2 linked regions of the Flexistipes sp. genome follow. The protein of the gene in region 2 binds, or shares a complex with, the protein of the main gene of each other region. Links are inferred from orthologs where the notes say so. Each region holds a gene or a part of one and is shown on either strand. Other genes may lie near its edges.

Region 1 (2,654 bases), on a different replicon or contig from region 2:
TCTGTTTCAACAGCACTTTTCAAAGCTTCATTGAGGCTCAACTCATATTTAATCTGCTTAAGATAAACAAGTGAATCATCCGGTGTATAAGGATTCATCAAAAGTTCATTAATAATATCCCGGTTATTTTCAAGTATAATTTTCAGATTGGCAATACGAAAAAGCACATCTGAATTTGTGGATTTAGCCAGTTGTTTCACAAGAACTTCATTAATTTTACCCTGGGAAATCAGCACGGAAACAAATGCATCATTATTTTTCATCAATCTGGTTAAATATTGTATATATTTACCTTCAAAATAAGGGCTCGTTATAATATCTTTTAAAATATCACCCTTAAGCCTGTTTAAAAAATCGTAAAGCTCTTTCAGCTGGTTTCGGTAATTCCTTAAAACAAGGAAAACCACAACAGGATAATAATCATAGTGAATGGGAATATCGCCGGTCAAAATTGATCTCACCTGATTTTCAGTGGACTTGCCTGAGTACATTTCTGCGGTAATATTATCCAAAATATGAAACTTCTTAAAAATATGAATATGGGCGGAAAGGTCAGTTTTAAGGGTGAGCATACTTTTTAAAAGATGCATTTCATCGTCATTCAGATTTTTCTTGTTTTTCAGCTGATTTAACAGCTCCGTATATTCAACAGCCACAAATCATACCACCTGATATATTCATAAACTCACACCTTTGAATAATTCCATGACTCAAAGATCTCATAACTGATTTTAACACGCATCAAAACCTGATTCATATTCTTATCTTTTCCGCTCAACGTAAAACACACTTATCTTTCATTAGGTTAGATTATGAATAATTTATTCCTTTTGATAAGCAATATCAATGAAAGAGATTATAACAGATTAAGACGCATATTATCAAAAAATTTTAACACAAAATCAAGTTTATAGTCAAAAAAAGTCCACGGTAAACTTCGGTATTTCCCTTTTTTTCTGAAAAGCTGCAAGTCAGCATAAATATTAGAGCCTATGTATATACGGTGTGAAAAATTTTTTGTGCTGGCAGCCACAATTTTTTCCAGGGCAACATAACCGGGATCTACATTCAGTAACCTTTTGCCGTCAACCATAAAAGATCTTTCCAAATCCACTGATGAAATTTTCAGATTCTTTATTTCATCGGGATAAATAAAGAAATCATATCCTGCAAAATATTTTTTAAGATTTTCACCCATTTCAGGGGTGTAATAGGATGTGTGGTCAAAGGAAAATGTATCACTTTTACAAACCGGATTTCCAAAAAGGGTATCTAAGTGTTTATCAGGCTCTTTGATATAATCTTCATTATAAAGTACTGCATTAAAAACGACAACTTTCAGAGGTTTGCGCACCCCCCCTCCATATACCATTATCCGCCTGCAAAGTTACTCAATTTCAATATCTTCAATCTCAACTGAAGGGGTTATCGTTGATATTGCGTGCTTATAAATCATCTTTTGTGAATCATCTTTTATTATTATCACAAAATTATCAAAGCCTTTTACCACGCCCTCAAGCTTAACACCATTAATCAAATAAACGGTCACGGTAATTCTTTTTTTCCTAACATAATTAAGAAATACGTCCTGAATATTCACTTTTTTACCCATCAGATCCCCTCACAACATTTTATATCCTTAAAAATAAAGGATTGTTTATCTCTCATTGCTTTAATATTTAAACATTTCCGGATATTTTTTCAATAAAAAAACATCGCCTGGCTATTAATAATCATAAACTATTAATAAATAACCTTCAATACTTTTTTCTTCACAACCCTGTAAAATTTTCACATTTATAAAAATTTTATAACTGTTTAAAACTGTTGATAATTTTCCGCAATATAATCTTCCAGCTCTTTCATCGCCAATCTGTCCAATACGTCGATATATTTCAGATCCCTCATATGCCTGAACCATGTCAGCTGTCTTTTCGCAAAATTTCTCGTCCGTTTCTTTATTGTTTTTAACAACTCATCAAAAGATATTTCTCCATCGAGATATCTGACTGTTTCTCTGTATCCTATTGCACAGAACGACTGCATATCGGTCGAATAGCCCAAGTCAAGCAGTTTTTGCACCTCTTCAACCCAGCCTCTTTCAAACATTTTATCAACGCGGTTATTAATACGCTCATAAAGTACGCTTCTTTCAGTTGTAAAAACTAAAACGTCGTATTCGAACTTCGGCGGCTGATGAAAAAGTTCGTGGGAGCGTGTAAAATTCAAACCGCTGAGATCGTAAACTTCCAGAGCCCGGATAATTTTGTTCTTATCATTGGCGGAAATTCTGGCTGCATAATCCGGATCAATCATTTCAAGTCTTTTGTACAAACTACTTATTCCGCTTTTTTTAATCTCTGTTTGATAATCTTCTCTAAGCTTGGTATTTTTTCCGGGACCGTTAAAAATACCGTTAATCAGCGTTTCCACATACAAACCGGTTCCTCCGATTATAACAGGGATCTTCCCTCTGTTAATAATCTCAGCAATAAGCTGTTGGGCTTTCTGAAAGAAAATTCCGGCGGAATAATGCTCATCGGGATACAAAATGTCAATGAGATGGTGCTTCACTTCGGACAGCTCTTTTTTGGCAGGTTTTGCCGTACCTATATCCATATATTTATACACCTGGAAGGCATCCGCATTAATTA
Region 2 (4,839 bases):
ATTTCATGAATGCCGTAATAGATAAAAATGCTTTTAGCGATATTACCGGCTATATTGATTATGCAAAACAGTCGGACGATGCCGAGATTATAATCGGCGGTAATTATGATGACAGCAAGGGATATTTTATAGAGCCAACCGTTATACTTACCACCGATCCCAAATTCAAAACTATGGAAGAAGAGATTTTCGGCCCTGTTATGACAGTTTATGTTTATGATGATGATAAATATGAAGAGACCCTTGACATTTGCGATCAAACATCACCTTATGCCCTTACTGGTGCTGTATTTGCAACTGAAAGGGGAGCCATTAGGACAGCTATGAAAAAGCTGGAGCACGCGTCCGGCAATTTCTATGTAAACGACAAGCCGACAGGTTCCATAGTAGGACAACAGCCATTCGGCGGCGCCAGAGCTTCTGGTACAAATGATAAAGCGGGAAGCTATCAGAACCTTATCAGATGGGTTTCCACCAGAGCTGTTAAAGAAAATTTTAATGCTCCGGAATCTTTCGAATATCCATTTATGGGCGAAGAATAATTTTTGAAGGGGATTGTTAAATCCCCTTTTCTTTAGGAGGAAATATGTCTGCTCTGAATTTTTTGATTTCCAAAACTATTATGCATGTGCCCGGACCTGTGGTGAGTATTTTTGCGAAAAGTTATATTGCCGGCCAGGAGTTATCCGATGCAGTAAGAGTTACCAGAGATTTTAATAAACAGGGAATAATGAGTACCATTGACTTGCTTGGCGAATTTATAAAAACAAAAGATCAGGCAAAATATTTTAAAGAAAGATGCATAGAAATTCTCGATACGATTAATAAGGAAAAACTTGATTCTAATTTATCCATCAAACCTACACAGATGGGATTGAGTCTGGATGAGGATTTTGCATTGGAAAACATTAGAGAGATAGTTGCATATGCCGCCTCTATAAACAACTTTGTGCGTGTCGATATGGAAGATACGCCGAATACCGATAAAACGCTGAAACTTCATGCGGAATTAAAAAAAGAATTTGGCAAAAGCGTGGGTACTGTGTTGCAGTCTTATTTAAGGAGAACACCTTCAGATATTGATAATCTGGATCCCAAAGATTTGAATATAAGACTTTGCAAAGGTATTTATAATGAACCCAGGGAAGATGCTTATAAAGATCCATATATTGTAAATCAAAATTTTATACACTGTCTTGATAAATTGTTTGCAAAAGGGGCATATGTAGGTATTGCAACACATGATGAAAAGCTGATTTTTGAATCCCTCAGACTGATTGAAAAATATAATCTGAAAAGGGAAGATTATGAATTTCAGATGCTTCTCGGAGTGGATGCGCAGCTCAGAAAAATCATTGTTGATGGGGGACACAGGCTCAGAGTGTATGTGCCTTTTGGAAAAGACTGGCTCCCATATTCCAAAAGAAGATTGAAAGAAAATCCAAAAATTGCAACACACGCTTTGAGGCAGATGTTCGGAATACACGGCCATAATTAATTTATTATTAGCATGTTTTGAAGCTGAGCCGGATGATTATTTTTCCAGCTCAGCTTTTCATTCTTAATATTATATCCAGCAGCTATGTAATTTGAAAATTTATTTTACGGGTGCTGTTTACAATATTTCCCGTTTTTACTTATTAACCATTTTCTATCCCTTTGGCAATGCGGTCACCTATTTCTTTGTCTATGTTGCGCCAGTATTCAAGCGCACGTTCAAGAACAGGTTCGGAAACACCATCTGAAAGATGACCAATAACATTGGACACAAGTCTGTCACGTTCTTCTTCACTCATAACCTTGCGTACCAATGTACCTGCCTGTCCCCAATCATCGTCATCTTTACGCAATGTATAAGCAGAACGTATGAAATTTCCGCTGGCACTCCAGACGGTTTCCTCAGGATAGTTTTCAGAATCGGCTTTAGGACCTCCCTTTGTATTGGGTGCATAGACAGGATCGGACGCATTTTCAATCCGCATTGTCCCGCCTTTGCTGTAGCTGTTTACTGAACTTTTTGGTCTGTTAACAGGAATTTGTTTGTAGTTTACTCCTAATCGCGCCCTGTGAGCATCCGAATACGATATTAAACGGGCCTGAAGCATTTTGTCAGGACTTGCCCCGATGCCCGGGACGAGGTTGCTTGGCTCGAATGCTGCTTGTTCAATTTCTGTGTGAAAATCGCTTGGATTACTGTTAAGAGTCAGCCGGCCGACTTCATGCAACGGATAGTCTTCGTGCGGCCATACTTTTGTAAGGTCGAATGGATTGAACCGGTAGTTTTGAGCTTCTTCAAAAGGCATAATTTGAACTTTTAGTGTCCAGCTTGGATAGTCCCCTTCCTTGATGGCATTGAATAGATCGCGCCTATGATAATCCGCATCTTCACCTGCAATACGATCACCTTCCTCTTGTGTGAGACATTCGATTCCCTGATCGGTTTTAAAGTGATATTTTACCCAGAAACGCTCTCCTCTGTCATTTATCCACATGTAAGTGTGGCTTGTGTACCCGTTCATATGTCTATAACTTTTTGGAATACCGCGGTCACTCATTAATATTGTAACCTGATGGGCAGATTCAGGAGATTGAGTCCAGAAATCCCACTGCATATCATTATCCCGCAATCCGCTGTCCGCCCGGCGCTTCTGGGAATGGATAAAATGCTGAAATTTCATGGGATCGCGGATGAAAAACACAGGGGTGTTATTTCCCACCATGTCATAGTTGCCCTCACTGGTGTAAAATTTGAGAGCGAAACCCCGGACATCCCTCCATGTATCGGGACTGCCGCTTTCCCCGGCTACTGTTGAAAAACGGGCAAGCACTTCAGTCTTTGTTCCCGGCTGAAACATGGCAGCTTTAGTGTAGGCACTGATATCCTTAGTTACTTCAAACTGACCAAATGCACCTGAACCTTTGGCGTGGGGCTGGCGGTCCGGAATCATTTCCCTATTAAAATTAGCCATTTGTTCCATCAAATAGTGGTCCTGCATCAGAATTGGGCCGTCAGAACCCACCGTCAGTGAAAACTCATCACTGGAAACAGGGATTCCGGCATCTGTCGTTGTAAATTTTTTGCTATTTTTTTTCATTATGGTCCTCCTTTTGATTTTGTTAATATGCTTACTTTGTGCTTTAAATTATATCTTTCTTAAAAACAGTAGTCAATAATAATATATATTTAAGGAAAAAAATTATTAACTAACTATAGGACTCATTTCAAACCAATTGTTTGTTTCCAAAATTCCGAGAAAATTTATCTTTGTATTTTTAAATAACTTAAGAAAGGGGCGGGTGAAAAAACTACGGATTGACAATTGCTGTTTATTAGGTAATTTACAATAATTATGGAAAATCAAATGAGTGCTTTATTAAAAAATTACGGACTAAAGGCGACTCCTCAAAGAACAGTTATTCTGAAGGAGATAACTGAAGCAGGGCATATTAATGTCGAAAATTTATATGAAAAAGTAAAAGAGAAACTTCCAACGACTTCTCTTGCCACTATTTACAAAAATGTTCACAGCTTGGTCGAATCAAATCTGCTTACAGAGCTTTTTATAGAAGGCAGAAAAACTATGTACGAAATTGACAAAGGCTATCATGTACATTTGATATGCAGTAAGTGCGGAAGAGTAAACGACTTCTTTATGGGCTCAGAGGATTTGATCGAATTTTTTTCCGCATATATTGATAATAAAATTACATTAGTCACAGCTAATATTTATTATATTTGCAATAACTGTCTTCAATCATAATTAATTTTCAGACTTTAAATAAGAGTAAGCCCGGCACTCTGAACATTATCCTGAAATCAGTTATTACAAGAACTCTGTAAAACATTTTTAAGTATTTCTTGTAGAGTAATTGTTAGTTTGTCTGCTTGAATATTTCTGACAAATGGATTAAACAATATTTTTAACTAAGGAAACTCCGTTAATGTGATGTATCGTTACGATGAAAAAAGAATAATGTAACTAAAATTGCAAAGTTAAAAACTTAGTTTATGAAAATAAAGATAATAATAGATTTGATGTTTGCAATATATCATAATTTATATAAAATACTGTCTGAAAAAACTTTCTAATGCTTTTGTGTTGGTTTGCAGGAAAATTATTACAATGGAGTTGTTATGAAAATTAGTGACATTTTATCCAGAAAAGAGAGGTTGTTATCTTTTGAATTTTTTCCGCCTAAAAAGGTTGAGAATGAGCATATACTTTTTGAATCTATAGAAAGGCTAAAAGGGTGGAATCCGGATTTTGTGTCGGTAACTTACGGAGCAGGCGGAAGTACACGGGATAAGACTCTCGACTGGACAAAGAAAATTAAAGATGACTACCTTCTCAATGTCATGATGCATCTGACATGTATAGCTTCAACCCGTGAAGGAGTGATAAATATCCTTAAAGAACTGAAAAAAAATGGTATTGACAATATTTTTGCCTTACGCGGCGATATCCCGGAGGAACTTGATAATATAGAAGAGGCATTTAAGGATTTCAGGTATGCATCTGATCTTGTAAGGCTCATCAAAGAAGTTGATGACAGTTTTTCAATTGGAGTTGCCGGCTATCCTGAAGGTCATATAGAATGCCCCAACATTGGTGAAGACATAGAAAACCTTAAAAAGAAGATTGACCAAGGTGCTGATTTTATTATCACACAGCTGTTTTTTGACAACAGATATTTTTACGATTATTTGGATATGCTGGAAAAATATCGTATAACGCTGCCTGTAATAGCCGGAATTATGCCGATTATCAATATAAAACAGGTTATAAAATTCACAGACATGTGCGGGGCAACGGTTCCGGAATATCTTAAAAATAAGAT

The links. The genes of interacting proteins can lie anywhere in the genome.
Region 1: the proteins of UMU13_RS05975 (region 2) and hfq are in contact, whole or in part, in a crystal structure (PDB 3VU3), measured with the Escherichia coli proteins. The link is inferred for Flexistipes sp. from one-to-one orthologs.

What each region holds. Positions count from the first base shown.
Region 1 is NZ_JAXKVW010000010.1:54,519-57,172, forward strand. It holds hfq (RNA chaperone Hfq), read right to left. Parts: upstream 1,613-2,654; coding sequence 1,388-1,612; downstream 1-1,387. Other genes in the region: UMU13_RS08005 (hypothetical protein), read right to left, coding at 1-656; UMU13_RS08010 (DUF4416 family protein), read right to left, coding at 857-1,354; miaA (tRNA (adenosine(37)-N6)-dimethylallyltransferase MiaA), read right to left, coding at 1,819-2,654. UniProt on the Escherichia coli protein: RNA chaperone that binds small regulatory RNA (sRNAs) and mRNAs to facilitate mRNA translational regulation in response to envelope stress, environmental stress and changes in metabolite concentrations.
Region 2 is NZ_JAXKVW010000006.1:70,317-75,155, forward strand. Bases 869-3,799 are described here. They hold UMU13_RS05975 (catalase), read right to left. Parts: upstream 3,096-3,799; coding sequence 1,641-3,095; downstream 869-1,640. Other genes in these bases: UMU13_RS05970 (proline dehydrogenase family protein), read left to right, coding at 869-1,498; UMU13_RS05980 (Fur family transcriptional regulator), read left to right, coding at 3,351-3,761. Outside these bases: pruA (L-glutamate gamma-semialdehyde dehydrogenase), read left to right, coding at 1-542; more of UMU13_RS05970, read left to right, coding at 587-868; metF (methylenetetrahydrofolate reductase [NAD(P)H]), read left to right, coding at 4,136-4,839.